Linked DNA regions of Sediminicoccus sp. KRV36. The protein of the gene in region 1 interacts with the protein of each later gene in a pairwise test. Links are inferred from orthologs where the notes say so. Each region holds a gene or a part of one and is shown in the gene's direction. Other genes may lie near its edges. The genes, in order: LHU95_RS15840, ctaD and dnaE.

Region 1 (10,670 bases):
AGTCCACATACTCCACGCTGTTCTCCTTGATCATTTCCATGACCTTGGAGACGCTCTCGGGGGAATTCATCGCCATGTCGTCTCTGTCCTGTTGCCTGCGTCCCTGTGGAAATTTCCCCGCGGGCGCGTCCCGCATGGGCGCCGCCTTGCTGGCCAGGGACGCCCCCAGGGCCGGCATGCGACGAAAATCTCGCCCCTCCCGAGCCCGGGAGAGGCAGCAACCTCAGACCGCGTCCTCGCCCCGCTCGCCGGTGCGGATACGGATCACCTCGGCAATGTCCGAGACGAAGATCTTGCCATCGCCGATGCGGCCGGTCCGGGCAGCGGCCTGGATGGCCTCGACAGCGCGTTCCAGCATGTCATCGGCGCAGATCACCTCGATCTTTACCTTGGGCAGAAAGTCCACGACATACTCGGCGCCGCGATACAGCTCCGTATGGCCTTTCTGCCGGCCGAAACCCTTGGCCTCAAGCACCGTCAGGCCTTGCAGGCCGATCTCGTGCAGGGCGTCCTTCACCTCATCGAGTTTGAAGGGCTTGATGATGGCCTCGATCTTTTTCATCGCATCCAACATGTCTGTGCCTGGGCGAATGACTGGCCCATGACGTTTCCCGATTGGCCCCGGTGGCGATGCTTGTCGCCAGCAGTAAGCCGACAGCCTTTTGCACGCGGCGGCCAGCGGGCGCAATCGTGTCAGGAGGTGGTTCCAGGCTGTTTGCCCGAGGGGCAAGCCCGAAAGACGGGCATGCTGCCCGGGATAAAGGCAGCTGGACGGCCCAATCCTTGCGTGGTCGGGGGGGGATCGCCATGCTAAGGCGCGTAACAATCCACTCGCGCCAAGGTATGCCGCCGATGAAGCCGATGAACGAACTGCTCTCCGCCACGGGCACGACGATCTTCACCGTCATGTCCGCATTGGCGGTCCAACATGGCGCCATCAACCTCGGCCAGGGCTTCCCGGATTACGATGGCCCGCCCGATGTGCTCCAGGCCGCGGCCGACGCGCTGATGGATGGCCGCAACCAATACCCGCCCATGACCGGCGTGCCCGAGCTGCGCCAGGCCGTCGCCACCGCCAACCAGCGCTTCTACGGCATCGAGGTGGACCCCAATGCCGAGGTCATCGTCACTTCCGGCGCCACCGAGGCGATCACGGCAAGCCTGATGGCCGTGCTCAATCCGGGCGATGAGGTCGTGCTGATCGAGCCGCTCTATGACACCTACGCCCCCACGGTGAAGCTGCTGGGTGCCATCCCGCGCATCGTCCGCCTCAACCCGCCCAAGTGGGAATTGCCGCGCGCCGAACTGGCCGCCGCTTTCGGCCCCAGGACCAAGGCCATCCTGTTCAACACGCCAATGAACCCGACGGGCAAGGTCTTCACCGCCGCCGAGCTCGCCTTCATCGCCGATCTCGTGACGCGGCACGACTGCTACGCCATCTGCGACGAGGTCTATGAGCATCTGACCTATGATGGCTGGAAGCATATCCCGCTGATGACGCTGCCGGGCATGCGGGAGCGGTGCCTGCGCATCGGCAGCGCGGGCAAGACCTTCAACCTGACCGGCTGGAAGGTCGGCTATGTCACCTGCGACCGCGCATTGGCGCCCAATGTGGCCAAGGCGCACCAGAACCTGACCTTCACCACGCCGCCCAACCTGCAACGCGCGGTGGCCGTGGGGCTCGCCAAGGATGATGCCTATTTCGCCTCGCTCGGTGCCGATCTCGCGGCACGCCGGGATATCCTCTCGGCTGGGCTCACCGAATTGGGCTTCAACGTCCTGCCGGCCATGGGCAGCTATTTCGTGACGGCCGATATCCGCTCGATTGGCTTCACGGGCGATGACGTGGCCTTTTGCCGCGCCCTGACGGAAGAGGCCAAGGTGACGGCGATTCCCGTCACGGCCTTCTATGCCGGCGAGAATCCGCCCAATCACTACGCCCGCTTCGCCTTCTGCAAGAATGAAAGCGTTCTGCGCGAGGCACTCTCCCGCATCGGCCGCTGGATGGCGGCGCGCGGGCAAGCCCGCCGGGTCGCCGGATAAGGCCATGAGCGCCACTGGCATCACGCCCGATGCGCTGGCGCTGGCGACGGGCAACCTGCTGCGCTGGATCGCGGCCGAACCGCGCGTCTATGCCCAGACCATGGAGGCTTGGCGCAGCTCCTGCCCGCGCCTCTCGGTGTGGGAGGATGCGCTGCTGGATGGTCTCGTCGAGATCGTGCCCGGCGCCGGCGTCATGTCGGATGCGCGCATCCATCTGACGGCGCGGGGAAGGGCTGTGCTGGCGGCGGGTTGACGCAGGCGGCAGAGCGGGCCTATCCAGCCCGCCGTGCGGCGGTCGTAGCTCAGTTGGCAGAGCGCCAGGTTGTGGTCTTGGATGTCGCGGGTTCGAGCCCCGTCGATCGCCCATCCGCACATTCAGTTCAGCCCTTGCCCGGGCCGAGCGGCGCCTTGCAACGCGCGCTGACGAGGCTTCCGCCCGCTTCTCGAAGCACCCCGGGCGAACCGCCGGGCGTGTTTCCGGCAGTGTGGAGGTGCCGCGTTGGCCGGGCCATGTGCGGCCTGCCTTCCACCCGGCTCTTGGCCGGACCGGCCCCAGTGCCAAGGCGGTGCGCGGATGCTCTCCGCCGTGTGGAAGCCTCCGGGCAGGTTGCGCTTGGCGGGCTGCGCGACCGGAACCACGGAACTCTGCGTGCTGTCCCCAGGCGGCTGAAAGCCTGCTACACCAGCGCAAAATACACCCCGGAGGAAATCATGTCCCTGCGCCGCGCGCTGACGGCGGGCCTGCTCGCCCTGGCCCCTGCTGTCCTGGCCGAGCCTGCCGCCGCCTTCCCCGAACGGCCCATCCGCCTGGTCGTTCCCTTTGCCGCCGGAGGTGCCACGGATGTCGGCGCCCGCGTGCTGGCGGAGGCGATGTCCGCGCATCTGTCGCAGCCCATCGTGGTCGAGAATCGGGTGGGCGGGGCCGGCATCGTGGCGTCTGAGGTGGTGGCGCGCGCTGCCGCGGATGGCCACACATTGCTGATCAACAATACCTCCCATGCCGTGCTGCGCCTCGTTGTTCCCAATGCGCCGATTGACGTGACCACGGCCCTGACTGCCGTTTCCGTCCTTTCGGAGATGCCGATGGTCATGCTGGTCGCGAATAATCATCCGGCGCGGGACGTGCGGGAATTCATCACCATGGCCCGCGCGGCGCCGGGCCGCTTCGACTATGGCAGCACGGGCGGCGGCGGCACGCTGCAGATGGCGGCCTTGCTGTTCCTGCAGTCCGCCGGGCTGGATCTCAACGAAATTCCCTATCGCGGCGGCGCGCCTGCCACGCTCGATCTCGCGGCCGGGCGCATCGCCATGGTGTTCGACGTGGCACTGACCGGCGTGCAGACCGCGCGCGGCGGCCAGGCGCGCGCTTTCGCCGTCACCAGCGCCGGCCGGAGCCCCGCCCTGCCGGAGGTGCCGAGCCTGCGCGAGATCGGCCTGGATGCCGAAATGAACGTCTGGCAAGCAATCTTTGCGGCCAGCTCGACGCCCGCCCCCATTCAGGCTGCCCTGCACCGCGCCATCGCGGCGGCCATGGGCACCGAGGCGATGGCCCGCCGCATGGCCGAACTCGGCGTGGACCGCATCCTGGCCAGCCGGCCTGAAGCCGCCCAGCCCTATGTGGCGGCGGAGGTGGCTCGTTGGGAGGGCCTGCTGCGTGGACGGATCAACCCCGCCCGGTAACATCCTGTGCCTTGGCCTGGGGGGGGCTGCTCTGGCATGGTGCCGACGTCATGCGCACCCCCAAACCGGCCCGGAGCCTGCGCCGCCATTTGCTCAGGCTGGCGGTTCTTCTGCTCGCCCCCGCGATCCTGCTGGGGGGGTGGCTGACCTTCGAACTCGCCGCCCGCCTGAAATCCGACACGGAGGAGCTGCTCGCCGGCGGCGCGCGGGCCCGGGCGTTGGCGGTGGGGCGCGAATTGGAAGCCGCGGTGCTGTTGCTGCAATCGCTGGCCACTTCGCCCCATCTGGATGGCGGGGAAGCCGGCTATATCGCCTTTCATGCCCAGGCAAGGGAGGTGGTGGCGCCGCTCGGCAGCTTCGCGATTTTTGTGCGGCGGGAGGAGCCGCGGCGGCAATTGGTGAATAGCCGTCTGCCGATCGGTGCGGCCTTGCCGAGCATGCTGGAGAACGGGCCGGCGGGCGAGGCGATGCGAAGCGGCAGTCCCGCCTTCCTGGGGCCGGTGGTCCTGCCGGGCATCGAGCAGAGCCTGGCCAGCGTGGCTGTGCCGGTCCGCCGCCATGGTGAGGTGATCGGCGCCTTGGCCATGCCGATCCAGCCGGGGCGCCTGGCTGCGCTGCTCCGCCAGCCGGTCGGGCGGGTCGGCTCCATGGGGTTCATTCTGGCGCCACCGGATCGCCCCGTGGCCAGCCTCGCCCTGGCCGGGGGGATGACAGATATGCGGGAGGTTCCCGCCGGTTTCGTGGAGCGCCTGGGCGACGAGCCACGCGGCACGCTGCGCGGGCCGGCGCCTGATGGCCAGCCGATGCTGATGGCTTTCGAACGTGTGCCGATCAGCGGCTGGATCGTCATCCTCGGCGCCACCCGCGCCCAGGAGCGGGCCGCCTGGCTGGCCCCCGCGCTCAATGCGGCGCTGCTGGGCCTGATCCTGGTGCTGCTCCTCGCGTTGCTGACGGCCTGGTTCATTCACCGCCTGATGACGCCGCTCTCCGGTCTGACCGGGGAGATGCCGGGCCTGCCGGCAGGCAGCATGCGGGTCGCGGAATTCGAGGCCCTCGCCGTCGCGGTCGCCGAATCCCGCAGCGCGCCCCTGCGGGAGGCTGAGGCGTCGCGCGCCCTGGTCGCGCAGACCATCGCCCTTGCGCGGGAAGTGGAGGACGACCGGCAGTTGTTGCGCTCGGTCATGGAATCCGTGCCGGACGAGATTTTCGTGAAGGACGCCGAACTGCGCTATGTGATGGTCAACCGCGAGGTGACCCGCGTCATGGGCCGGGCCGAGCGAGACATCCTGGGCCAGACGGATGACGCCCTGTTGCTGCCGGAGCTTGCCCGGACGCTTGATGAGATAGACCGGGAAACCATGCGCAGCGGCGTGGTGCAGGAGTATGAACGCAGCCTCATCATGCCAGGGCATCCCGACGAAGCGCGCAACTACTATGTGGTGAAGGCGCCCTGGCGGGACTCGACGGGCCAGGTGGTCGGCCTCGTCGGCGTCGCGCGGGACGTGACGCGCCGCCGCGCGACCGAGGCGCGGCTGCGCCAGGCGGAGGAGGCGATGCGCCGCATCGCGCGGGCCGATACGCTGGCCGCGATGAGCCTCGGTGTTGCGCATGAACTGAACCAGCCGCTGACGGCCGCGGGAAATTTCCTGCGCGCGGGGATGCGCATGCTGCAGGCCGAACAGCCCGACGCGGCGCGCATCGCCGCCGCGCGTGAGGCGATGCGCGAAGCCGCCGCCCAGGCGCTGCGGGCGGGTGAAATCCTGCGCCGCCTGCGCGATTTCATCGGCCGCGGCGAAACCGAGCAGCGCCTGGTTTCGCTCGGGCCGCTGGTGGCCGATGGCGTGGCGCTGGTGACCGTGGCCCAGGGTGCCGCGGCACCTGCCATATCCCTCGACCTCGCGGCGGCGGGCTGCCTCGTGATGGCCGACGAAGTCCAGTTGCAGCAGGTTTTCGTCAACCTGTTGCGCAACGCCATCGAGGCGACGGAGGGTCTGGAGGAGCGCGGCATCGTGGTGAGCCTGCGGCGTGAGGGTGGGCGGGCCCTGTTGAGTTTCAGTGACGCAGGGCCGGGCCTGCCGGCCGAGGTGCGCGCCCGCCTGTTCCAGCCATTCGTCACCACCAAGGAACATGGCATGGGCATCGGTCTTTCGATCTGCCGTGCCATCGTGGAAGCGCATGGCGGGAGGATCGCGGCGGCGCGGGGCGAGACGGGGGGCACGGTGATCCGCATCGAATTGCCACTCAGCGAAGCGGCGCTCGCCGCATGAACACCCTGCTGGTGCATGTGGTGGATGATGACGAGGCGGTCCGCCGCTCCCTCGCGATGCTGCTCGATTCCATGCACTACCGCGTGGCGACCTACCCGAGTGCGGAAGCCCTGCTGACCATTGCCGCGACGCCGGAGGGGCTGGAGGCCGGCTGCATCCTGGTGGATGTGCGCATGGAAGGCATGGACGGGCTCTCCTTGATCGAGGCCTTGCGCCGGCAGGGGGTGGGGCTGCCGGTGGTTGTGGTGACCGGCCACGCCGATGTGCCGCTCGCCGTGCGGGCCATGCGCGCGGGTGCGATGGATTTCGTGGAGAAGCCCTATTCGGAGGAGCGCATCCTGGAGGCGGTGGGCGCGGCGTTCGGCGCCATGCGGGTGGTGGATCAGCGCCGTGTGCTGGAACTCCAGTCAGAAGCGCGCGTCGCCTCGCTGTCACCGCGCGAGAGCGAGGTGCTGGCGGCGCTGGTCGCTGGCAAGGCCAATAAGGTGATCGGCTTTGAGCTCGGTATCAGTCCGCGCACCGTGGAGGTGCACCGGGCCAATCTGATGGAAAAGCTCGGCGTGCGCAGCCTGCCCGAGGCGGTGCGCATCGGCCTCGCCGCCGGAATCTCCCCCGGCGGTTAGCGCTTGCCCCATTCGCAAGGGCTCATCGCATAACGGTCATCAACCATGTCCTCTGGCATATCTATCCGTTCAGACAGGAGAGTTTGAGCGGATGATAATCGAAGGGCGCTCAGGCCGCCGCGGCAAAGGCAGGCATGGCTGCTTCCCGCAGGTCAATCCGCGCGCGCAGCGGCAGGTGGTCCGAGGCGAGCCGCGCCAGCGGCGAGCTATGCGCCTCCACATTGCCCAGCATCTGCTGGGGATGCGCCAGGATCCGATCCAGCGCGAGGAAGGGCAGCCGGGACGGAAAACTCGGCTGGCCCGGGCCGAGCGGGCCAAAAAACGACTCCAGCGCCACCAGGGATGAGGGGATGCCGGGGCGCCATTCATTGAGATCGCCCAGGAGCAGCGTGGGCATGGGGCTGCCATGGCCGATCGCGTCCAGCAGCGCCTGGGCCTGCATGGCCCGGTGCCGGCGCAGCAAGCCCAGATGGGCCGCCACCACGCGCAGCTTCCCGGCGGGCAACTGCAATTCGGCCAGCAGGGCGCCGCGCGCTTCGGCACCTGGCAGGTTGAGGCGGCGCAGGCGGATCAGCCGCCCCTGCCGCACCAGCAGCGCATTGCCATGCCAGCCATGCCCGCCCGGGGTATCGGAGACATGCAGCAAGGTCAGGCCGGTGCGACGCTCCAGTGCTGCGGTGTTCAGCAATCCGGTGCGCTGGCCGAAGCGGCGATCCACCTCCTGCAGGGCCAGAACATCGGCGTCGAGCTCGGCGATGACGGCGGCGATGCGGCCCGGATCAAACCGGCGGTCCACGCCCACGCATTTGTGGATGTTGTAGGACGCAACGATCAGGCTGCCATCGGCGCGCGGGGCGATCGGCGCCGGGCCGCGTGGCTTCCCGCGCAGCAATGCGCCGCCAAGCTTGCGCAGTGCGCCATGCAGCTCAGTCGGCAGGGCCGTTCGGACGGGGCGGTTCGGCGACGGGGGCATGCGGGCTTCTTTGCGGGAAGGATCTCGATATGGGGGTGTAACAGCTGGCCGTGGCGCTTCGACAGCATCTATCCGTCACAAGATGCATTTTCCGTCAGCCAGCCTCCACGGGAACCGCGAGGCAGGCGCCGGGTTGCACGGCCAGGGTCAGCCTCTCCCCGGGGCTTGGAATGCCCGCATCATGCGGCAGCGCCAGGGAAACGGGCGCTCGATCCTCCACCAGAAGGTCCAGCAGGATGGCCGCGCCGCGATACCGGCTGCCCAGAACCTGGGCTGGCAGCAGGTTTTCGCCTTCACCCGGGGGGCCGGGGCGCAGCGCTTCGGGGCGGATCAGCAGGCCATGCGCGCGCGCCATGCGGCGTGGCGGTGCGCAGGCGAGGCGCGTCCCGGCCGAGGTGACGAAGCCGCCCGGTTCGGTGCGGCCCTCCAGCCAGAGCGCGCTGCCCAGGAATTCCGCGACGAAACGGCAGGCCGGCTGCTCATAGACCTCGCGCGGGGTGCCGATCTGCAACACGCGGCCGCCCCCTCCCTGTTGGGCCATGATGGCGATGCGATCGGCCAGGGCCATCGCCTCCTCCTGGTCATGGGTGACGATCAGCGTGGTGGTGCCGATGCGGGTGAGAATGCCGCGGAGCTCGCCTTGCAGCGTGTGGCGCAGCTTGGCATCGAGGTTGGAGAGCGGTTCGTCCAGCAGCAACAGGCGCGGATCAATGGCCAGCGCCCGGGCCAGCGCCACGCGCTGCTGCTGCCCGCCGGAAAGCTGCGTGGGGCGGCGCGCATCAAGGCCGGAAAGGCGCACGAGGTCCAGCATCTCGGTCACCCGGCGGCTGCGTTCTGGCTTGGCCATCCCGCGCCGGCGAAGCCCATAGGCGATATTGTCGGCGACACTCATATGCGGGAACAGCGCATAATCCTGGAAGACCAGGCCAATATCGCGCTGGTGGGGTGCCAAGCGGATCAGGTCGCGCCCCGCCAGGGTCACGCTGCCGGAATCAGCGCTTTCGAAGCCGGCGACGATGCGCAAGGTGGTGGTCTTGCCGCAGCCGGAGGGGCCGAGCAGCGCCACCACTTCGGCCGGACCCGCATCCAGGCTTGCGCCATCCAGCGCGAGGGAAGCGCCGAAGCGGCGCGTCAGGTTCTGGATTTCGAGCATCAGCCGCGCGCCCCCACATCGCCCGCCAGGCGCTCGATGCCGATGGTGCGGTCCAGCAGCACCAGAAGCACCAGCGTGGCACCCAGGAACACGGTGGAGACGGCAGCGATGGTGAGGTTGAGGTTGGCCCGCATTTCAGCGACCAGCGCGATGGGCAGCGTCTGGGTGAAGGCGTCCGACAGGAACAGACTCACGGCCACCTCATCGAAGGACAGCACGAAGGCCATGGCGGCCCCGGCGACGATGCCGCTGCGCGCAGCTGGCACGGCCACATCCCAGAGCGCGCGCGCCTCGCTGGCGCCAAGCGAGATCGCGGCCTCGATCTGGCTGCGCTTCACCCCGATCAGGCTGGCCAGGATGGCGCGGAGCGTGAAGGGCAGGGTGATGAGGACATGGCCCATCACCAGCCGCGTGAAGGGATCGAAAATGCCGAGCTTCGCGGTGAAGACCAGCAGCGAGAAGCCGATGACGACGGTGGGGACGAATTTCGGCGAGAGGAACACCGCCTCCAGCGTGTCCCGCCCGGCGAGGCGCGGGTCCATCAGCGCCAGCGCGCCCATGGTGCCGAGTGCCGTGGCGATGGCGGCGGCTACCAGGCCCAGTTGCAGGCTGATGAACAGCCCATCCATGTAGGTCGGGTTGCTGGCAAAGGCGCGGTACCAGCGCAAGGAGAGGTCCCGCGGCGGGAAGGCGCCGAGGAAGCTGCGATCATCAAAGGAGAGCAGGCAGGCGACCAGCAGTGGCACCAGCAGGAACAAGACGGCGGCCAGCACCGCGCCCCGCGCCAGCAGCCGCGCCGCGAGATCGAGCGCCCTCATCGCGGAATCAGCCGCTGGGCCAGTGCGCTCAGCCCGTAGACCACGAGGAAGGCCAGGATCAGCATGGTGATGCCGATGGCGGCCCCCGAAGGGTAATTCCCGATATCGGCGAAGCGCGTGTACATCAGGCTCGTCGTGAAGACGACGACGCCGCGCCCGAGCACGAGGGGCGCCACGAAATTGCTGATGCACATGGCGAGCGCGACCAGGAAGGCCGAAACCAAGCCGGGTGCCGCAAGCGGCAGCACAATGCTCACCACCGCGTCACTCCGCGTGGCGCCGAGCGAGGCCGCAGCCTCCTCCAGGCGCGGGCTCAGGGCGCGAAAGGTGCCCACCAGCATGAGTGCCACGACGGGCAGGGTGAAATGCAGCAGCCCGATGCCGACCTGCACCTCGGCATAGCGGGGATGGCGCGGCGCGATGCCGAGCAGTGCGCCCAGCGGTGCCAGCGGGCCGTTGCTGCCCCAGGCCATCTCAATGGCATAAAGCCGCGCGATCAGGCTCATCACCAGCAGCCCGACCAGCAGGGCCAGCAGCGCCTTGCGAATGGCGGCGCGGGGGCTGCGCACGGCGGCAAAGGCCAGCGGCGCGCCGAAGATCACGCTGAGCGTGGCCACGATCAGCCCGATCCGGAAGGTCTCCCAGAAGTAGAACAGGTAGGCAGGCTGCAGCAGCTCGCGGTAATGGGCCAGCGTCCAGCCCTCGCCAGGCCGCACGCTGCCAGGGACGAAGGGCTTCAGGCTTTCGAGCGCCAGCAGCACCACCGGTCCGCCCATCAGGGCTGCCAGCAGCAGGAGGCCGGGCGCCAGCAGCCATATGGCAAGGCGGGGCCGGCTCATGCCAGCCATTCGGCGCGCCACGCAACAGGCCGCCCGCTGGCCATCACCCCCGCCGAATGAGCGGCGTGATCTCGGTCTCCCAGCGCCGCGTCCAGGCATCCACCTGCGAGGACATGTAGGCATAGTCCGGGATATAGGCGAAGCGCTCGATCTCGTCGGGCTTGTAGAAGATGTCGGCGATGGCCGGCGCCGGGGTCGAGTTGATGTTGGTCGGCCCCGAGCCCAGCGGCATGTTGTAGCGCGTGTTGATCGGCGCGGTGGCGAAGTGGTTGGC
Region 2 (10,630 bases), 2.3 Mb from region 1 along the record:
CGCCGAGCGCGATGTCATCCGTGTAGCGGCCCGCACCCAGGAGCAGCCGGGGGTCTTCCACGCGCCGGACGGATTGGCTCAAGCCGAATTTTGCCATGGGTCGTCTCCCTGAGGATCTGTTCGCTGCATCATTTGACGATGAAAGGCGAAAGGGGAAGGGGGAAGATCAGGGGCTCTGCCCCTGAAACCCCGGCAAGAACCTCAGCTTCTTGCATCTCCAACAGAAAGGGGTGCAGGGGACTTGTTCCCTGCTGGGGGAGTGCCAGGGGGCAAGGCCCCCTCGCCACGCCGCGCAATGAGGCAGCCGGCCACCACCAGCCCCGCCAGCGTCCCGATCAAACCCGCCGCGTTCAACGAGAGCGTGAAGCCCAGCGCCGCCGGCACCGGCCCGGCCAGCAGCACGCCCGCCGCCCCCAGCCCCGCGCCGAGTGCCGCGCCGCCCAGCACCTGCACCCGGTAGCGATCCGTCAGCAACCGCAGCGCGACCGCCGGGCAGACCAGCATCGCCACCACAAGGATGCTTCCCACCGATTCGAACGCGGCCACGGCGGCGGCCGCGATCAGCAGGTTCAGCCCCAATTCCCAGCGCCCCACCCGCAGCCCGAGCGAGGCGGCAAAGGCCGGATCAAAGGCGATGAGCTGCAAGGGCCGCCAGCACAGCGCCACGACCACAACCGCCACCAGCGCCACCGCCGCCAGCAGCCCCAATTGCCGCGGCAGCCCGGCCAGCGCCACGGGATCGAGCAGGGAAGCGAAGCCCTTCGCCTCCAGCCAGACCAGGGTTTCCAGCTGGCCGAACAACACGCAATCCACATCGAGGTCGGCGCTGCGCGCGCCGGTCAACTCCAGCAGAACGAGGCCCATGGCGAAGAAGCCGGTGAAGACGAGGCCGGTGGCCGCCCCCGTCTCCAGCCGTGCCGCGCGCTTCACCCAGCCGATGGCGAGCGTCGCCAGCAAGGCGGCGCCCAGCGCGCCCAGCAGCATCGGCCCGGCACTGCGCAGCCCGGTCAGCGCGAAGCCGACGACAATGCCGGGCAGCACCGCGTGGGAGAGCGCATCGCCCAGCAGGCTCTCGCGCCGCAGCACCAGGAAGGAGCCGAGCAGGCCGCAGGTTCCACCCGCCAGGATGGCGGCCAGCAGGGCCGGCAGGTCGAGGCGCAGGAAATCCGTCATCGGCGCGAAAATACGACGGCGGCGCCAAAGCCGAGCAGCCCGGCCAGCACCACCGCCGCCCCGGTCGGGATATTCTCGAAGCGGGTGGAGATCAGCGCGCCGCTGGCCCCGGCCGCCGCCCCCAGCGCGCCCGCCAGCGACACCATGGCCGGCAGGCCGCGCGTCACCAGCCGTGCGGCGGCGGCCGGCACGATCAGCAAGGCGACCACCAGCAACAGCCCGACCGCCGGCAGGCCGGCCACGCAGACCGCCAGCAGCAGCGCCAGCAGCGCGAGATCGAGTGCGCGCACCGGCAGGCCCTGGCTGCGGGCGAAGGCCTCGTCGAAGCACAGCGCGCGCAGCGGCTGGAACAGCAGCGCGATCACGCCGATGCAGCCCAGCGCCAGTCCGCCCGCCAGCATGGCATCGCCCTCGGTCAGGGTCGCCGCCTGGCCCAGGATGAAGTGGGACAGCCCCGCCTGGGCCGCATCCGGCATGGCCTGGGCGATGGAGAGCCCGACCGTGCCCAGCGCGTAGAAGGCCGAGAGCACCACGCCGATCGCCGCATCCTGCCGGATGCGCCCGCTTGCCGTCAGCGCCCGCAGCGCCAGCAGCCCGAGCCAGGCGGAGAGGGCCGCCCCCAGCAGAAGCGGCCCGAGGCTACGCGCCGGCCCGCCCAGGGCCGAGACGATGAGCGAGGCCGCAACGACGCCCGGCAGCGCCGCATGGCCGATGGCATCGGCCAGCAAGGCGCGCCCGCGCAGCAGCGCGAAGGCGCCCACCACGCCCGAGGCCGCCCCCAGTGCCGCGCAGCCCAGCAGGACGATGAGGGTGTTGTGCCCGATCATGCCGCCTGTCTCACGCGCGCCCCGGAAGCCCGCCAAAGGCCTTGGCGATGGCGGCATCGGTGAAGGCCTCGGCCACCGGGCCCGCCGCGATGACGTGGCCCGCCAGGATCAGCACCTGGTCGAAATGCGCGGTGATGAGCGAGAGGTCATGATGCACCATCAGCACGGATTTCCCGGTGGCCGCCAGATCATGCAGCACGCCCAGGATGGTCTGCTCCGTCACGGCATCCACGGCGGCCATGGGCTCATCCATCAGGAAGAGGTCGGCGCCCTGGGCCAGGGCGCGGGCCAGGAAGACCCGCTGCTGCTGCCCGCCCGAAAGCCGGCCGATCTGGCGGTCCGCGAAATCGGCGAGGCCGACCGAGGCCAGGGCCGCGCGGGCCAGCTCGCGCTCGGCGCGGGGCACGGGCCCCCACCAGCGCATCCGCGGCAGCCGCGCCATGGCGACGATGTCGAGGGCACTGGCCGGGAAATCCCAATCCACGCTGGCGCGCTGCGGCAGATAGGCGATGCGCGCGCGGGCCTGGTCCAGGGCCACGCCAAAGAAGCGCGCCTCGCCCGCATCGGAGGGGATCAGGCCGAGGGCCGCCTTGAGCAGGGTGGATTTGCCCGCGCCATTGGGGCCGAGGATGGCGGTCAGCCCGGGGGCCGCCTGCCAGGTCACATCGCTCAGCGCGGGGCGCCCGGCATAGCTGACCGTCAGGCCCGAGACGGCGAAGGGCGCGCTCACAGCCGCCCGTTCAGGCCGCGCTCGGGGGCGGAGCCGCCCAGCGCGCGGGAGATGAGGGTGATGTTGTGGTCCATCATGCCCTCATAGGTGCCGCGATAGGTGCCGGGCCGGCCCATGGAATCGGAAAACAGCGTGCCGCCCAGCCGGATCTGATGGCCGCGCGCCGCCACCCCCTCGACGAGGGCGCGCACCGCGCGGTCCGGCACGGAGCTTTCGGTGAAGAGGGCGGGCAATTGGCGCTCCACGATCAGCCGGACCATGGCCTCGATGCGGGCGAGGCTCGCCTCGGCCTCCGTCGAGAGGCCCTGGATGGATTCCACGCGGAATTCGTAGCGCAGGCCGAAATAGGCGAAGGCATCATGCGCCGTGACCAGCACGCGGCGCTCGGCCGGGATGGGGGCCAGGACCTCCCGCGCATAGGCGTCCAGCCGGTGCAGCCTGGCGCGGGTTTCGGCCGCCCCCGCCTGGAGATCCCGGTTGAGGCGCGGCAGGCGGCCCAGCGTGGCGGCGATGGCGGGCAGAGTCTCGGCCCAGAGTGCCGGGTCCATCCAGAGATGCGGATCGGCCGCATCGGGGTAATCCTCATGCTGGCGCAGGCGGGCGCGGGGGATGGCCTCGGCCACGGCGAGGGATGGCTTTCCCTGGCTGGCCGCACGCTCCAGCACCTCATGCATGCGGCCTTCCAGCCGGTGGCCGTTGTAGAACAGCGCATCGGCGCGGAGGATTCGGGCGATGTCATTGCGCGTCGGCCGGAAGAGATGCGGGTCCACCCCCTCGCCGATCAGGGTTTCGACGGTGATGGCGGGGCCGCCCACGCCGCGCAGCAGATCGCCGATCATGCCGGTGGTGCCGAGCACGGTGGGGCGCGCGGCTTGCGCCTGCGCCTGCGCCTGCATCGGCGCGGCGGCGGCGAGTGGCCCAAGGCCGGCGATGCCGGCGAGGAGACCCCTGCGAGGGATGGCTGAATAGCTATTCACCTGTTCACTCATCCAATTAAATCAGCAACTTGTCCCCTTTACCTTGCCCCTGCGCGCCGTCGCGTCAAGGCTTGTGTTGCGCCGCCACAGGGCTTGTATCGTTCCACGACTGGCCCGAAGGTGGTACCATGGCATCAGGCGTTCGCATCAACGAGGATGAGGTGGTGGAGCTGGCGGAAATGTTCCGCCTGATGAGTGACCCCACGCGCCTCAAGATCATCCTGGCCTGCCTGGACCAGCCGGTCTCGGTGGGGGCCACGGCGGAGATGCTCGCCATCTCGCCCAGCCTCGTCTCCCACCATCTGCGGTTGTTGCGCGCGGCGCGGCTGCTGACGGCGGACCGGCGCGGGCGGCAGGTGTTCTACATGGTGGGGGACCCGCATATCCGCTCGATGCTGACGGATATGGTGGACCACGTGGCCGAGGGCGGCGCCGAGGGCTCTGAAACAGAGATCATCGAGGGGGCGTAAGGCCAAAAAACCCTATGCTGCACCGCCGCAAGGCTTGTGGCCTTTTCGCCCCAAGCCTATGGTCCGGCCGCGGCGCCGGGCCGGCCCCTCCAGCGGGGGATGCCATGCTGCGCCGGCAGGTGGCCGATGTGGCCGCCGGGCGATGGCCCCGGGTCATCGCTTCAGGTTTTGGGGCAAGGTGCGGCGCGTGATCGGGCGTATCGGACGAATTCTCGGAATGGCTGTCCTGGGCGTGACCGCCCTGGCCGGCATGGCTTGGGCCCAGGCGCAACCGCCGATGGTGGGCGCCCCGGTGCCCTGGGGCATGGGGCTGCAGGAATCGGGCGGTCCGATCAAGGACGCCATTTCCAGCTTCAATGAACTGGTGTTCTGGCTGATGGTCGCCGTCACGATCTTCGTGGCGATGCTGCTGGCCTGGTGCGCCTGGCGCTACAGCGCCGCGCGCAACCCCGTCCCCTCGCAGAACAGCCACAACACCACGCTCGAAATCGCCTGGACCGTGATCCCGGTGCTGATCCTGCTGGTCATCGCCATCCCCTCCTTCCGGCTGATCTACTACCAGGACCGGGCGCGCGACGCCGACCTCACGATCAACGTGACGGGTCATCAATGGTACTGGAGCTATCAGTTCCCCGACCACGGCAATTTCAGCTTCGACAGCCGCCCCTTGCAGGATGACGAAATCCGCCCGGGCCAGCTGCGCGGCCTGGAAGTGGACGAGCCGCTGCTGGTGCCGGTGGGCCGGACCATCCGCGTCATGACCAATGGCGCCGATGTGATCCACAGCTTCTTCGTCCCCAGCCTCGGTGTGCAGCGCTACAGCATTCCCGGGCGCACGCTGGAGACCTGGATGCGGGCCGACCGCGTCGGCACCTTCTACGGCCAGTGCAACCAGATCTGCGGGACCAATCACTGGTTCATGCCCATCGTGGTGAAGGCCGTGCCGCAGGAGGAGTTCGACGCCTGGGTGGCCAGCGCGCGCACGCGCTTCGCCCGCCAGGATGACGCCGCCCCCGCCCTTGCGGATGCGGCCAACGACACCATTCGAATCGCAGCGGCGCGTCAGTAACGCAGCCGGCAAAAGGCTTCAGGAAAGGCACAAGGCACATGGCATACGCGGACGCGCATGGACATGACGACCACAAGCCGGGCTTCGTGAGCAGGTGGCTGTTCAGCACCAATCACAAGGATATCGGCACCCTCTACATCATCTTCTCGCTCTTCGCCGCGATCATCGGCATCGGCCTCTCGGTGCTGATGCGCCTGGAGTTGCAGCAGCCGGGCCTGCAGATCTTCTCCGACGGGCAGATGTGGAACGCCTATGTCTCGGCCCATGGCCTGATCATGGTGTTCTTCGTGATCATGCCCGCACTGATCGGCGGCTTCGGCAACTGGTTCGTGCCCATCATGATCGGCGCGCCGGACATGGCTTTCCCGCGGCTGAACAACATCTCCTTCTGGCTGCTGGTGCCGGCCTTCCTGCTGCTGGGCGGCTCGCTCTTCGTGGGCGGCGGTGCCGGCGCGGGCTGGACGATCTATCCGCCGCTTTCGGATGACCAGTATCAGACCGGCCCCGCCATGGACATGGCGCTGTTCGCCCTGCACCTGGCCGGCGCTTCCTCGATCCTGGGTGCCGCGAATTTCATCACCACCATCTTCAACATGCGCGCCCCGGGCATGACGCTGCACAAGATGCCGCTCTTTGTCTGGTCCATGCTGGTCACGGCCTTCCTGCTGCTGCTGGCGGTGCCGGTGCTGGGTGGTGCCATCACCATGCTGATCACCGACCGCAACTTCGGCACGGCCTTCTTCGACCCGGCCGGCGGCGGTGATCCGGTGCTGTTCCAGCACCTCTTCTGGTTCTTCGGCCACCCCGAAGTCTACATCATGATCCTGCCGGCCTTCGGCATCATCAGCCATGTCATCTCGACCTTCTCCAAGAAGCCGGTGTTTGGCTATCTCGGCATGGCCTATGCGATGGTCGCGATCGGCGTGGTTGGCTTCGTGGTCTGGGCGCACCACATGTACACCTCCGGCATGGATGTGGACACGCGGGCCTACTTCATGGCGGCGACCATGGTCATCGCGGTGCCGACGGGTGTGAAGATCTTCTCCTGGATCGCCACCATGTGGGGTGGCTCCATGCGGTTCGACACGCCGATGCTGTTCGCCATCGGCTTCATCTTCCTGTTCACGCTCGGCGGTGTGACGGGCGTCGTGCTGGCCAATGCGGGCATCACGCAGATCCTGCACAACACCTATTACGTGGTGGCGCATTTCCACTACGTGCTGAGCCTGGGCGCGGTGTTCGGCATCTATGCCGGCATCTACTACTGGATCGGCAAGATGAGCGGGAAGCAGTACCCGGAGAAGCTCGGCAAGATCCATTTCTGGCTGACCTTCATCGGCGTGAACCTGACCTTCTTCCCGATGCACTTCCTGGGCAACCAGGGCATGCCGCGCCGCTACCCGGATTATCCTGACGCTTTTTGGGGCTGGAACCTGATCGCCTCGCTGGGTGCCTATATCTCGGTCTCGGGCTTCATCTTCTTCTTCTACGTGATGTACGTGACCTTCAAGCGCGGCGCGCCGGTCCCGGCCAATTACTGGGGTGAGGGTGCGACGACGCTGGAATGGCAGATCAGCAGCCCGCCGCCCTTCCACAGCTTCGATGAGCTGCCGAAGATCCGTTGAGGGGGCGTTGCCCCCTCAAACTCCCCCAGCAGGGGACTCGTCCCCTGCACCCCCATTCCTCGGAGTTGCAAGAACCTGAGGTTCTTGCTGGGGAGTTTGAGGGGCAAAGCCCCTCAATCGAGGACCCAAATGAGTGACGTGACCACCACAGACATCGCCGGCGCCTCCGAGGTGCGCGACTGGATCACGCTGCTCAAGCCGCGCGTGCTGACGCTCGTCGTCTATACCGGCATCATCGGGCTCTTGGTGGCGCCCGGCGCCATGCATCCGGTGTTGGCCGTCACGGCCATTCTCTGCATCACCATCGCGGCCGGTGCGGCGGGTGCCATGAACATGTGGTATGACCGCGATATTGACGCGATCATGCGCCGCACCATCAAGCGCCCTATCCCGACCGGCCGCATCAGCGCTGATGCCGCCCTCACCTATGGCGTGGTGCTGGCCGTGGGCTCCGTGGCCCTGATGGGGCTTGCCACCAATTGGCTGGCCGCTGGCGTGTTGGCCTTCTCGATCTTCTTCTACGTCGTGATCTACACGATGCTGCTGAAGCGCCGCACGCCGCAGAACATCGTCATCGGCGGCGCGGCCGGCGCCTTCCCGCCGCTGATCGGCTGGATCGCGGTGACCGGCAGCATGGAACCGCTGCCGCTCGTGCTCTTCGCCATCATCTTCATGTGGACGCCGCCGCATTTCTGGGCGCTCTCGCTCTGGGCGCATCAGGATTATGAGCGTGCCGGCGTGCCCATGCTGCCGGTGACGCATGGCGCGCGCGAAACCCGCAAGCAGGTGGTGATCTACACGGTGCTGCTGGTGCCGCTGACGCTGGCGCCCTGGCTGATGGGCTTCAACACCTGGGTCTATGGCGCCGTGGCCGCGGGGCTCGGCGCGAATTTCCTGCGCCATGCCTGGCTCACCTGGCGCGACGAACAGGATGAGGCAGGCGTCTCCCTCACCAAGGACATGCCGGCCAAGCGCTGCTTCAAATACAGCATCTCCTATCTGTTCCTGCTGTTCGGGGCCCTGGCGCTGGACCGGCTGATCCTCGCATGACGCCCGAGGAAAAGCTGATCTTCGAGCGCCGCCGCCGCGCGCGGAACTGGGCGATCCTGGGCGCGCTGGCCGGGCTTTCGATCCTGTTCTACTTCATCTCGGTGGCACGCCTGCTGCGCGGCTGAGCCTGGGGTTGGCTCCCGCTGGCTGTTTCCGGCGGCACAGCCAAGGCCGAGCCCAGTCTTACGCCGGCCTGGCTTTGCGTCGCGGCGATCCTTCGGCAACATCCCGGTCCACCCACCGCCGGCAGAAGACCCCATGGCCCGCAGCGTGATCTTCCTCTCGACGCCGACCAGCGCCAATGGCTCGATGTTCCGCGCCATTTCGGCCATTGGGCGCGGGCGGTATCATCCGCTGGGCTGGGTGGCGGATCATTACGCCGCAGGCCGGATGGACCGGGTGGCCAGCGAAACGCCGCCCCCTCAGGATCACCTGATCAAGCATAACGCGCCCGAGCGTTTCAATCCGGCAACGCCGTTGCGGGATTACCGCTTCATCCTCAACACGCGGGACCCGCGGGACCTGCTCTGCAACCAGTTCCACTGGCAATTCGTCCATCCCATGCCGGGCGAGTCGCCCGAGACGGAGGCCGCCCGCCGGCAGCATATCGCGGCCATGGGCATGGATGCCTGGGTGCTGGCGCAGGATTTCCGGCCCCTGCTGCAAGGTTTCCTCGATGTCGTGCGGCGGATTGCCCCGGCGGATCGCATCTTCATCGGCTATGCAATGTATTGCCTGCATTTCGATGAGGTGACGCAGCGCATCGCCACCTTCCTGGAAGCACCGCTGGCAACCCTCCCGCCGGAACGCCGGGCGGCTCTTGAGCGCGAGCGCGTGGCCAACCTGGCCGGGAACAAGGCCTGGATCGGCCAGAGCTGGGCGGGCGCGGATACGGCCCCCGGGCGGCATCGCACCGAATTGCAGCCCGCAACCATCCGCAGCCTGACGGAACGCTATCGCTGGTTCCTGGATTTCCTGCGTCGGATGGATGACCGGCGCGTGGCCGAGACCTATGCGTAGCGGGCGGCTGATGGACTCCGGGGGTGGGGTCGAGGGGCCAGCCCCATAGGCGTTAACTTAAGTGGTTGTCACGGCGCGGGGCGCTGTGATTCATGGTGTAGATGCACACGGAAGCATCTGCGCGTGACGGCGCTTTCGCGGAGGTTCTGGCGCGGCTGCCGGATGGCCTCGACCTGGATGATTTGGCGCGGCGTCACGGTGCGCTGACCCGGCGACGTGGCGTCAGCAGTGGTGCCGCGCTGCTGCGCCTGGCGCTGGCGCGAGGGCCAGGGGGCATGTCGCTGCGTCAGACGGCGGCGTGGGCCGGGATGCACGGCGTGGCGCAACTCAGTGATCCCGCGCTCAAGCATCGCCTCGACAAGGCGGCAGGGTTCCTGTCGGCCCTGATCACGCGACTGTTGGTGGATCGTGCGACCAGCGAAGGCCTGCCCATCCATGGCCTGTATTGGCCGGGCCGCTGCCTGCGGATCGCCGATAGCACCTGCGTGGCACAGCCCGGCAGCACCAATGCCGACTGGCGCATCCATGCGGTCTATGACCTCGACCGTGGCGGCTTTGCACATTTCGAGGTGACGGATAGCCGCGGCGCCGAGGCGCTCGACCGGGGTGCAGCCGTGCCGGGCGAAGTGCGCATCGCCGACCGCGGCTATGGCCGCACACCGTCCCTGCAACGCTTCCTGAATGGCGAGAGGCAGGCCGACTTCATCGTACGGACGCGCCCTGCGGGCATGATACTGCTCGGCAATGAGGGCCAGCGCTTTGACCTGACAGGACACTTGGCGACGCTGCCGAAAGATGAGGTGCTGCATGAGGTCGCTGTTCAGGCCCAGGTGAGAGGCCAGCACAAGACCTTACCACTGCGCATCGTGATCCTGCGCAAATCTCCCGACGCGACGCTGGCGACGCAGCGCACGGTGCTGAAAGCAGCGCAGCGCAGGCAACAGGCGGTGCAGCCGAAAACCCTGGCCGCAGCGGAGTTCCTGATCCTGGCGACGTCCCTGCCGGCAGAGCGATATCCGGCTGATCAGATCGTCGCAGCCTATCGCCTGCGTTGGCAGATCGAACTGGCGTTCAAGCGACTGAAGTCCCTGCTGCATATCGACGCGTTGCCGACGCACACCGAAGCCGCCTCGCGAAGTTGGCTCTACGCTCACCTGATCCTGGCACTGCTGTCGGACGAATTGAGCCAGGACTTCCTGGAATCTTTCCCCTGAGGACAACGTCGCACTGAGCCGACAGCCCTCGCTGTGGCGATTGCAAAGCCTCGCTCTCGACGCGCTCCGCGCCGCCATCGCAGGCGCGATTTCCATCACCGCTCTGCTGCAACGCGGGCTGTTTCCCCACCATCGCCTCGCCGACACGCCGCGTCGACGACAGCGACAAGTCTCGCTCCTGCAAACGCCAAAAGCAGCGTTATGTTAGCGCCTATGGGGCCAGCCCCTCGAGCTCCCCGGCAGGAAACGCGTTTCCTGCACCTTCATTCGGGGGTTTGTGTCATCGAAGATCCAGGACACCGGGGTTCCTGGTTCGGGAGCGCCCTCGGGCAAAGGCCCCGCTGCCTCGCCTGATCCCGCCGCCTGCTAGGCGCCGGCCCAGAGACGCCGCTCCGCCTCCCAGAGATGCGCGTAATCCACATCGCGCGTTTCGCTGAACCAGGGCCCGCCATTGGTGAAATGAATGCCCCAGGGG
Region 3 (6,197 bases), 1.8 Mb from region 1 along the record:
AACCCTCGCCGCTTTCGCGCGTTGTGCTGTCCGGATCGAACGGAGGAACACTGCATGACGAGACGGGGCATCCTCGCCGGGATTTTCACCCTGGCCGCGACGGGGGGCGCGCTGGCCGCACCGCCCAGGCTTACAGTGCCCGATGCGTCGCCGGTAGAGGAGGTGCAGGGCCGCGGCCATGGCCGCCGCCGCCGCTGCTGGTGGGAAACCCGGCGCGTGCGCTACCGCGACGCATGGGGCCGCATCCGCGAGCGCCATGTGCGCCATCAGGTTTGCAATTTCTGAAGGCTACGGTCGCAGGCCTGGCCTGCTAAGCTTGGGCCATGTCCGATTCCTTCATCCACCTGCACACCCATTCCGCCTATTCGCTGAGCGAAGGCGCCATCAAGGTGGAGAAGCTGCCGGGCCTGGCGCTCGCCGCCAATATGCCCGCCGTGGCGCTGACCGATACGGCGAATCTCTTTGGCGCGCTGGAATTCGCGCAATACGCCTCGGGCAAGGGCATTCAGCCCATCATGGGCTGCCAGCTCTGGCTCTCGCGCGCCGCCACGGGTGAGGAGCGGCCCGAGGCGCTGCGCGCGGGTGCGGATGTGATCGTCGCGCTGGCGATGAACGCGACCGGGCTGGACAATCTCCAGCGCCTCTCCTCGCTCGGCTGGCTGGGTGAGGATGCTTCGGGCAAGCCGGCCCTGGCCCTGGATCAGCTGCTGACCCACGCGCCCGGACTGATGCTGCTGACCGGTGGGGATCATGGCCCGCTGTCACGCCTGCTGGCGGAGGGCCGGCGGGATGCGGCGGAGCGCCTGCTCCGCGCGCTGGGCGAGGCCTTCGATGGCCGCCTCGTCGTGGAACTCATGCGCCACCATACGGAGCGCCAGCAGGCGATCGAGCCTGGCCTGCTGCGCCTGGCCGATGAGGCGGGCCTGCCCATCGTCGCCACCAATGATGTCTATTTCGCCGAAGCGAAAACCCATATCGCGCATGACGCGCTGCTCTGCATCGCCGAGGGGCGCCTGGTGGCCGAGCAGAACCGCCGCCGCGTCACGCCGCATCACTGGTTCAAGCCGGCCAGCGAGATGCGCGCCCTCTTCGCCGACCTGCCCGAGGCCTGCGATAACACGCTGGCCATCGCGCGCATGTGCGCCGTCATGGCGGAATCGAAAAAGCCCGAGCTGCCGATCTGCCCCAAGGTGCTGCCCGGCAAGACGGAGGCCGAGACCGTCGCCAATATGGCGCGTGCGGGCCTGGCGCGCCGCTTCCCCGAGGGGGTTCCGCCTGTCCACGCGGAGCGGCTGGAATATGAGCTCGGCGTGATCGAGCAGATGGGCTTCTCCGGCTATTTCCTGATCGTGGCCGACTTCATCCAATGGGCGAAGGAACAGGGCATTCCGGTCGGGCCCGGACGTGGCTCGGGGGCGGGTTCCGTCGCCGCCTGGGCGCTCTCCATCACCGATCTCGATCCGCTGCGCTTCGGGCTGCTGTTCGAGCGTTTCCTCAACCCCGAACGCGTTTCCATGCCCGACTTCGACATTGATTTCTGCCAGGACCGGCGGGATGAGGTGATCGACTATGTCCGCCGGGAATATGGCGCGGATCGCGTGGCGCAGATCATCACCTTCGGCAAATTGCAGGCGAAAGCGGCGGTGCGCGATGTGGGACGCGTGCTGGGCATGCCCTATGGCCAGGTGGACAAGATCGCCAGCCTGATCCCGAACAATCCCGCCAATCCCGTCAGCCTGGGCGATGCCATCAAGGGCGAGCCGAAGCTCCAGGACATGCAGGAAAACGACGAGGCCGTGGCCAAGCTGCTGGACACGGCGCTCCAGGTGGAAGGGCTGTACCGCAACGCCTCCACCCATGCGGCCGGCGTGGTCATCGGCCGCAAGCCGCTGGTGGAAATCACGCCGATCTATCGCGATCCGCGCTCGCCCTCACTCATTACGCAATACTCGATGAAGTATGTCGAGCAGGCGAGCCTGGTGAAGTTCGACTTCCTGGGCCTCAAGACGCTGACGGTGCTGCAACGCGCGGTGCAACTCCTGAAGGCGCGCGGCATCGAGGTGGACCTCGACAAACTGCCGCTGGATGACGAACGCACCTATGCCATGCTGGCCAAGGGCGATGCGGCCGGCGTCTTCCAGTTCGAAGGCCAGGGCATGCGGGACTGCCTGCGCTCCATGCGCCCCGACCGCTTCGAGGATCTGATCGCCGCCGTCTCGCTCTACCGGCCGGGCCCGATGGAAAACATCCCGGCCTATTGCGCCCGCAAGCATGGCGAGCCCTGGGCGGCGCCGCACCCCTCCATCCAGGACATCCTGGGCGAGACCTATGGCATCATGGTCTATCAGGAGCAGGTGATGCAGATCGCGCAGGTCATGGCGGGCTATTCGCTCGGCGGTGCCGACCTGCTGCGCCGCGCCATGGGCAAGAAGGACGCAGCCGCCATGGCCAAGCAGCGCGCCATCTTCTGCGAAGGTGCCGAGAAGAACGGCGTACCGGCCGAGAAGGCGGGCGAAGTCTTTGACCTCATGGAGAAATTCGCCAATTACGGCTTCAACAAGTCGCACGCGGCAGCCTATGCGCTGGTCGCCTATCACACGGCCTGGCTGAAGGCGAACCATCCCGTGGCCTTCCTGGCGGCCTCCATGTCGCTCGATCTCGACAAGACGGAGAAGCTCGCCTCCCACATGCAGGAGGCGTCGCGTGTCGGCATCAAGGTGCTGCCGCCGGATATCAATCGCAGCGGCGCGGAATTCACGATCGAGGAGCTGCCACCTGCGCCGGCAATGAACGCCCCCGGCGAGGCGGCCCGCGAGGATCGCGCCGCGGCGGGCCCCGCCATCCGCTTTGCCCTGGCCGCCGTGAAGCGCGTCGGCCTGCAGGCGATGCGTGAACTGGTCGCGGCGCGCGATGCGCCCTTTGCCAGCCTCGCTGATTTCGCGGCGCGGGTGGACCCCAAGCTGCTGAACAAGATGCAGCTGGAAAACCTCGCCAAGGCGGGTGCCTTTGACAGCCTGGAGGGCAACCGCGCCCGCCTGGTCGCCGGTGCGGAGACGGTCCTGCGCCGCGCGCAAGCCACGGCCGAGGACCGCGCGAGCAACCAGATCGGCCTGTTTGGCGAGGTGGAGCAGGGGCCGCCCTTGCTGCGCCTGCCCGACATCCCCGACTGGCCGCAGCTCGACAAGCTGGGCTTCGAGGCGGAGGCCGTGGGTTTCCATCTCTCGGCCCACCCGCTGGATGAATACAAGGGCGCGCTGCGGCGCCTGGGTGCCACGCCTTCCGCCGTGATCGCGGATCGGGTGCGGGCCGGTTCCACCCGGCTGAAACTGGCGGGCACGGTCACCGCCAAAAAGGAGCGCAACACCCGCACCGGCAGCCGCATGGCCTGGATCAGCCTGACCGACCAGGCCGGCAGCTTCGAGGTGACCTTCTTCAGCGAAGTGCTGAACCGCTCCCGCGACATGCTGGAGGAGGGCACGGCGCTGCTGATCACCACGGATGCGAAGCTGGAAGGCGAGGCGCTGCGCCTCACCGCGCAGGATGTCGAGCGGCTGGACAAGGCGGCCGCCGGCGTGGGGCAGGGGATGCGCATCTTCATCGAGGCCGCGAGCGCGGTGCCCGACATCCGCAACATCCTGGAGCGCGACGGGCGCGGCAAAGGCCGCGTCAGTCTGGTACCGCGACTTGCCCCCGGGCAGGAGGTGGAATTGACGCTGCCCGGCGGCTGGAATGTCTCGCCGCGGATGATGCAGGCGATGAAGCTGGTGGCGGGTGTCGCCAGCGTGGAGGAGGTTTAGCCGGCCTTGCCGCCCTTCGCGATGAGCTTGGTCTGCGCCTGCATCCGGTCCAGGTAGCCCAGCACCAATGCGCCCACGACGAAGCACATGTGGATGATGACGCCCCACATCAGCGTGCGGTCATCCAGGCTGTCCACATTCATGAATTTCTGCAGCAGATGAATGGAGCTGATGGCGATGATGGCCAGCGCCACCTTCAGCTTCAGGTTGCCAGGATCGAGATTGGTGACCCAGGAGATTTCCTTGCTGCTGGTCTCATCCGTCAGCTTGGACACCAAGCTGTCATAGGAGGAGATCGCCACCATCGCCACGAGGGAGGCCACCAGCGCGCTGTCCACGAGATACAGCATGCCCAGCAGGATCTGGTTGTCATCCTGCTCGATCAGGATGGTGGAGGCGAATTTCCACACCTTGAAGCCGAATTTCACCGCATAGGCGGCAAGCGCCGCGGCAAGGCCCAGGTAGAACACCGCCAGGATATAGCGGCTGGCGATCATCATGCGGTCGAGAAGCTTGTCCATGGCGGCCCATGTGGGGCAAACCGGGGCACAGGAAAAGGGGTGAGTTGATGATCAGGCGTCTGGCGGAGGAAGGGCGGCTTTCGGGCGCCGTGGTGCATGGGGGGCTGGTCTATCTGGCCGGGCAAGTGGCCGATGATGCTTCCCTCGACACCGAGGGCCAGACGGCGGACATCCTGGCGCAAATCGACGCGCTGCTGGCGGAGGCGGGCACCAGCAAGGCGCATCTGCTGAGTGTGCAGATCATCCTGCGCGATATCGCCGACGCACCGGCCATGAACCGCGCCTGGGACGCCTGGCTGGACCCGGCCAACAAGCCCGCGCGCATGACCATCCAGGCGCCGCTGGTGGATCCGCTCTGGCGGGTGGAGATCACCGGGATCGCGGCGTTGCCCTGATGCTCATGCCCGCGCGCCGCCGCCAGGCGCTGCTCTCCACAGGGCTGACGCTCGGCTTCATGCTGCTGGTGGCGATGGGGGTGGCGGATCAGGGCTGGACCTTTGCCGCTCTGGCCCTGCTGATCGCGAGCCTGGCGCTGGGCGGGCTGCATCTGATCTTTCCGCATGGGCTGCTCTTTGCGCTGGGGGCGGCCAACGGCCTTGCGATCTACGTCAGCCTCTTTGTGGTGATCGGCCGGGCTTCCTTCCCCGATGCCGCGGATTGGTCGCGCTCGGTCGCCTTCCTGCTGCCGGTCCTGGCCTTCGTGCTGGCCTGCTGGGCACGGCGAGACGAGCTTGCCGGGCCTGCCTCGGCCGAGGGCGGCGCCGACCTGCGGCATTTCCCGCGCTTCGTGCGCTGGCTGCTGCCGACCGGGCTGATCGGCATCATCTCCCTCTCCACGCCGATCAACCGCGCATCGGCTGAATGGCAGACGCTGGCGCTCATCCTGGCCATGGCCGGCATCGCCGTGATCGGCGTGACGGCGGTGGGGCATATCGTACGGCTGCTGGTGGATGTCTCGGCCATCCTGCGGCGGGTGGGGATGCGGCTGCGGCATCTGGCGGTGCCGGTGGCGACCTATATCAGCCTCTTTGCGCTGCTTTCTGTGGGGTTCGCCTGTTTCTACCGCATCGCCGACGGGCTTTCGCGCAGCCCGATCTTCCTGCTGATGGGCGAGCCGGGCCGGCTCTCCTTTTCGGATGCGCTGCATTTCAGCATCGTCACGCTTTCCACGGTCGGCTACGGGGATATCCAGCCGGCAGATGACGGAATCCGGCTGCTGGCCGCCATCCAGATGATCATGGGGCAGCTTCTGCTGCTGTTCGGCTTCGCCGAGATCATGCGCAGCCATGGCGGCGGCACGCGTGAGACGGATAAATGAAACCATCTCTCCGGCGTGATTCCGCCGCAATGCGGGCCATGGTGCGGGAGGTAGAAAACAGGTGACCAACGTGAGTGCGATGCTGGGTGATCCGGGCTTTTGGCGCCGGAAGCGGGTTCTGGTGACGGGTGGGGCGGGCTTCCTGGGCAGCAATCTTTGCCACGCCCTGGCAGGGCTTGGCGCACGCGTCACGGCGCTCGATGCCATGCTGCCCGATGGCGGCGCCAACCCCGCCAATCTGGAAGGGGCCGGCGTGATGCTGGTCCGCGGGGATCTGCGCGATACGGAACTCGCCTCGCTGTGCCAGGGTGTGGATGTGCTGTTCAACATGGCAGCGCAAACCAGCCATATGGGCGGCCAGCGGGACCCGGTGGCCGATATCGCCATCAATGCCGTGGCGCAGGTGCGGCTGATCCAGGTGATGCGCCTGGCCGCCCCCAAGGCCAGCGTGATCCATGCCTCCACCCGCCAGTTCTACGGCCGCCCCATCAGCCTGCCGGTGAATGAATTGCATCCGGTGAACCCGCCCGACGCCAATGGCGTCTCTAAATGGGCGGGCGA

What was found.
Region 2: the proteins of LHU95_RS15840 (region 1) and ctaD interact in binary tests that used the Escherichia coli proteins (3 or more experiments, as listed by UniProt). The link is inferred for Sediminicoccus sp. KRV36 from one-to-one orthologs.
Region 3: the proteins of LHU95_RS15840 (region 1) and dnaE interact in binary tests that used the Escherichia coli proteins (3 or more experiments, as listed by UniProt). The link is inferred for Sediminicoccus sp. KRV36 from one-to-one orthologs.

What each region holds. Positions count from the first base shown.
Region 1 is NZ_CP085081.1:3,334,346-3,345,015, reverse strand. What follows is about bases 1-2,947. They hold LHU95_RS15840 (aminotransferase), read left to right. Parts: upstream 1-852; coding sequence 853-2,043; downstream 2,044-2,947. Other genes in these bases: LHU95_RS15825 (tripartite tricarboxylate transporter substrate-binding protein), read left to right, coding at 2,755-2,947; LHU95_RS15835 (hypothetical protein), read left to right, coding at 2,048-2,296; LHU95_RS15845 (P-II family nitrogen regulator), read right to left, coding at 224-562; glnA (type I glutamate--ammonia ligase), read right to left, coding at 1-76. Also shown: more of LHU95_RS15825, read left to right, coding at 2,948-3,723; LHU95_RS15820 (ATP-binding protein), read left to right, coding at 3,774-5,990; LHU95_RS15815 (response regulator), read left to right, coding at 5,987-6,613; LHU95_RS15810 (endonuclease/exonuclease/phosphatase family protein), read right to left, coding at 6,723-7,586; LHU95_RS15805 (ABC transporter ATP-binding protein), read right to left, coding at 7,681-8,739; LHU95_RS15800 (ABC transporter permease), read right to left, coding at 8,739-9,557; LHU95_RS15795 (ABC transporter permease subunit), read right to left, coding at 9,554-10,396; LHU95_RS15790 (extracellular solute-binding protein), read right to left, coding at 10,440-10,670. UniProt on the Escherichia coli protein: Shows aminotransferase activity with methionine and histidine as substrates, and to a lesser extent also with phenylalanine.
Region 2 is NZ_CP085081.1:1,022,328-1,032,957, forward strand. What follows is about bases 4,671-7,577. They hold ctaD (cytochrome c oxidase subunit I), read left to right. Parts: upstream 4,671-5,284; coding sequence 5,285-6,871; downstream 6,872-7,577. Other genes in these bases: coxB (cytochrome c oxidase subunit II), read left to right, coding at 4,671-5,246; LHU95_RS04535 (heme o synthase), read left to right, coding at 7,001-7,577. Also shown: LHU95_RS04495 (xanthine dehydrogenase family protein molybdopterin-binding subunit), read right to left, coding at 1-97; LHU95_RS04500 (metal ABC transporter permease), read right to left, coding at 202-1,173; LHU95_RS04505 (metal ABC transporter permease), read right to left, coding at 1,170-2,000; LHU95_RS04510 (metal ABC transporter ATP-binding protein), read right to left, coding at 2,011-2,730; LHU95_RS04515 (zinc ABC transporter substrate-binding protein), read right to left, coding at 2,727-3,707; LHU95_RS04520 (metalloregulator ArsR/SmtB family transcription factor), read left to right, coding at 3,836-4,177; more of coxB, read left to right, coding at 4,395-4,670; more of LHU95_RS04535, read left to right, coding at 7,578-7,921; LHU95_RS23325 (hypothetical protein), read left to right, coding at 7,918-8,046; LHU95_RS04540 (hypothetical protein), read left to right, coding at 8,180-8,941; LHU95_RS04545 (IS4 family transposase), read left to right, coding at 9,043-10,155; LHU95_RS04550 (hypothetical protein), read right to left, coding at 10,522-10,630. UniProt on the Escherichia coli protein: Cytochrome bo(3) ubiquinol oxidase is the terminal enzyme in the aerobic respiratory chain of E.coli that predominates when cells are grown at high aeration.
Region 3 is NZ_CP085081.1:1,523,347-1,529,543, forward strand. What follows is about bases 1-3,997. They hold dnaE (DNA polymerase III subunit alpha), read left to right. Parts: upstream 1-323; coding sequence 324-3,797; downstream 3,798-3,997. Other genes in these bases: LHU95_RS06890 (hypothetical protein), read left to right, coding at 55-285; LHU95_RS06900 (TIGR00645 family protein), read right to left, coding at 3,794-3,997. Outside these bases: more of LHU95_RS06900, read right to left, coding at 3,998-4,318; LHU95_RS06905 (RidA family protein), read left to right, coding at 4,363-4,713; LHU95_RS06910 (potassium channel family protein), read left to right, coding at 4,713-5,636; LHU95_RS06915 (NAD-dependent epimerase/dehydratase family protein), read left to right, coding at 5,698-6,197. UniProt on the Escherichia coli protein: DNA polymerase III is a complex, multichain enzyme responsible for most of the replicative synthesis in bacteria. This DNA polymerase also exhibits 3' to 5' exonuclease activity. The alpha chain is the DNA polymerase catalytic subunit.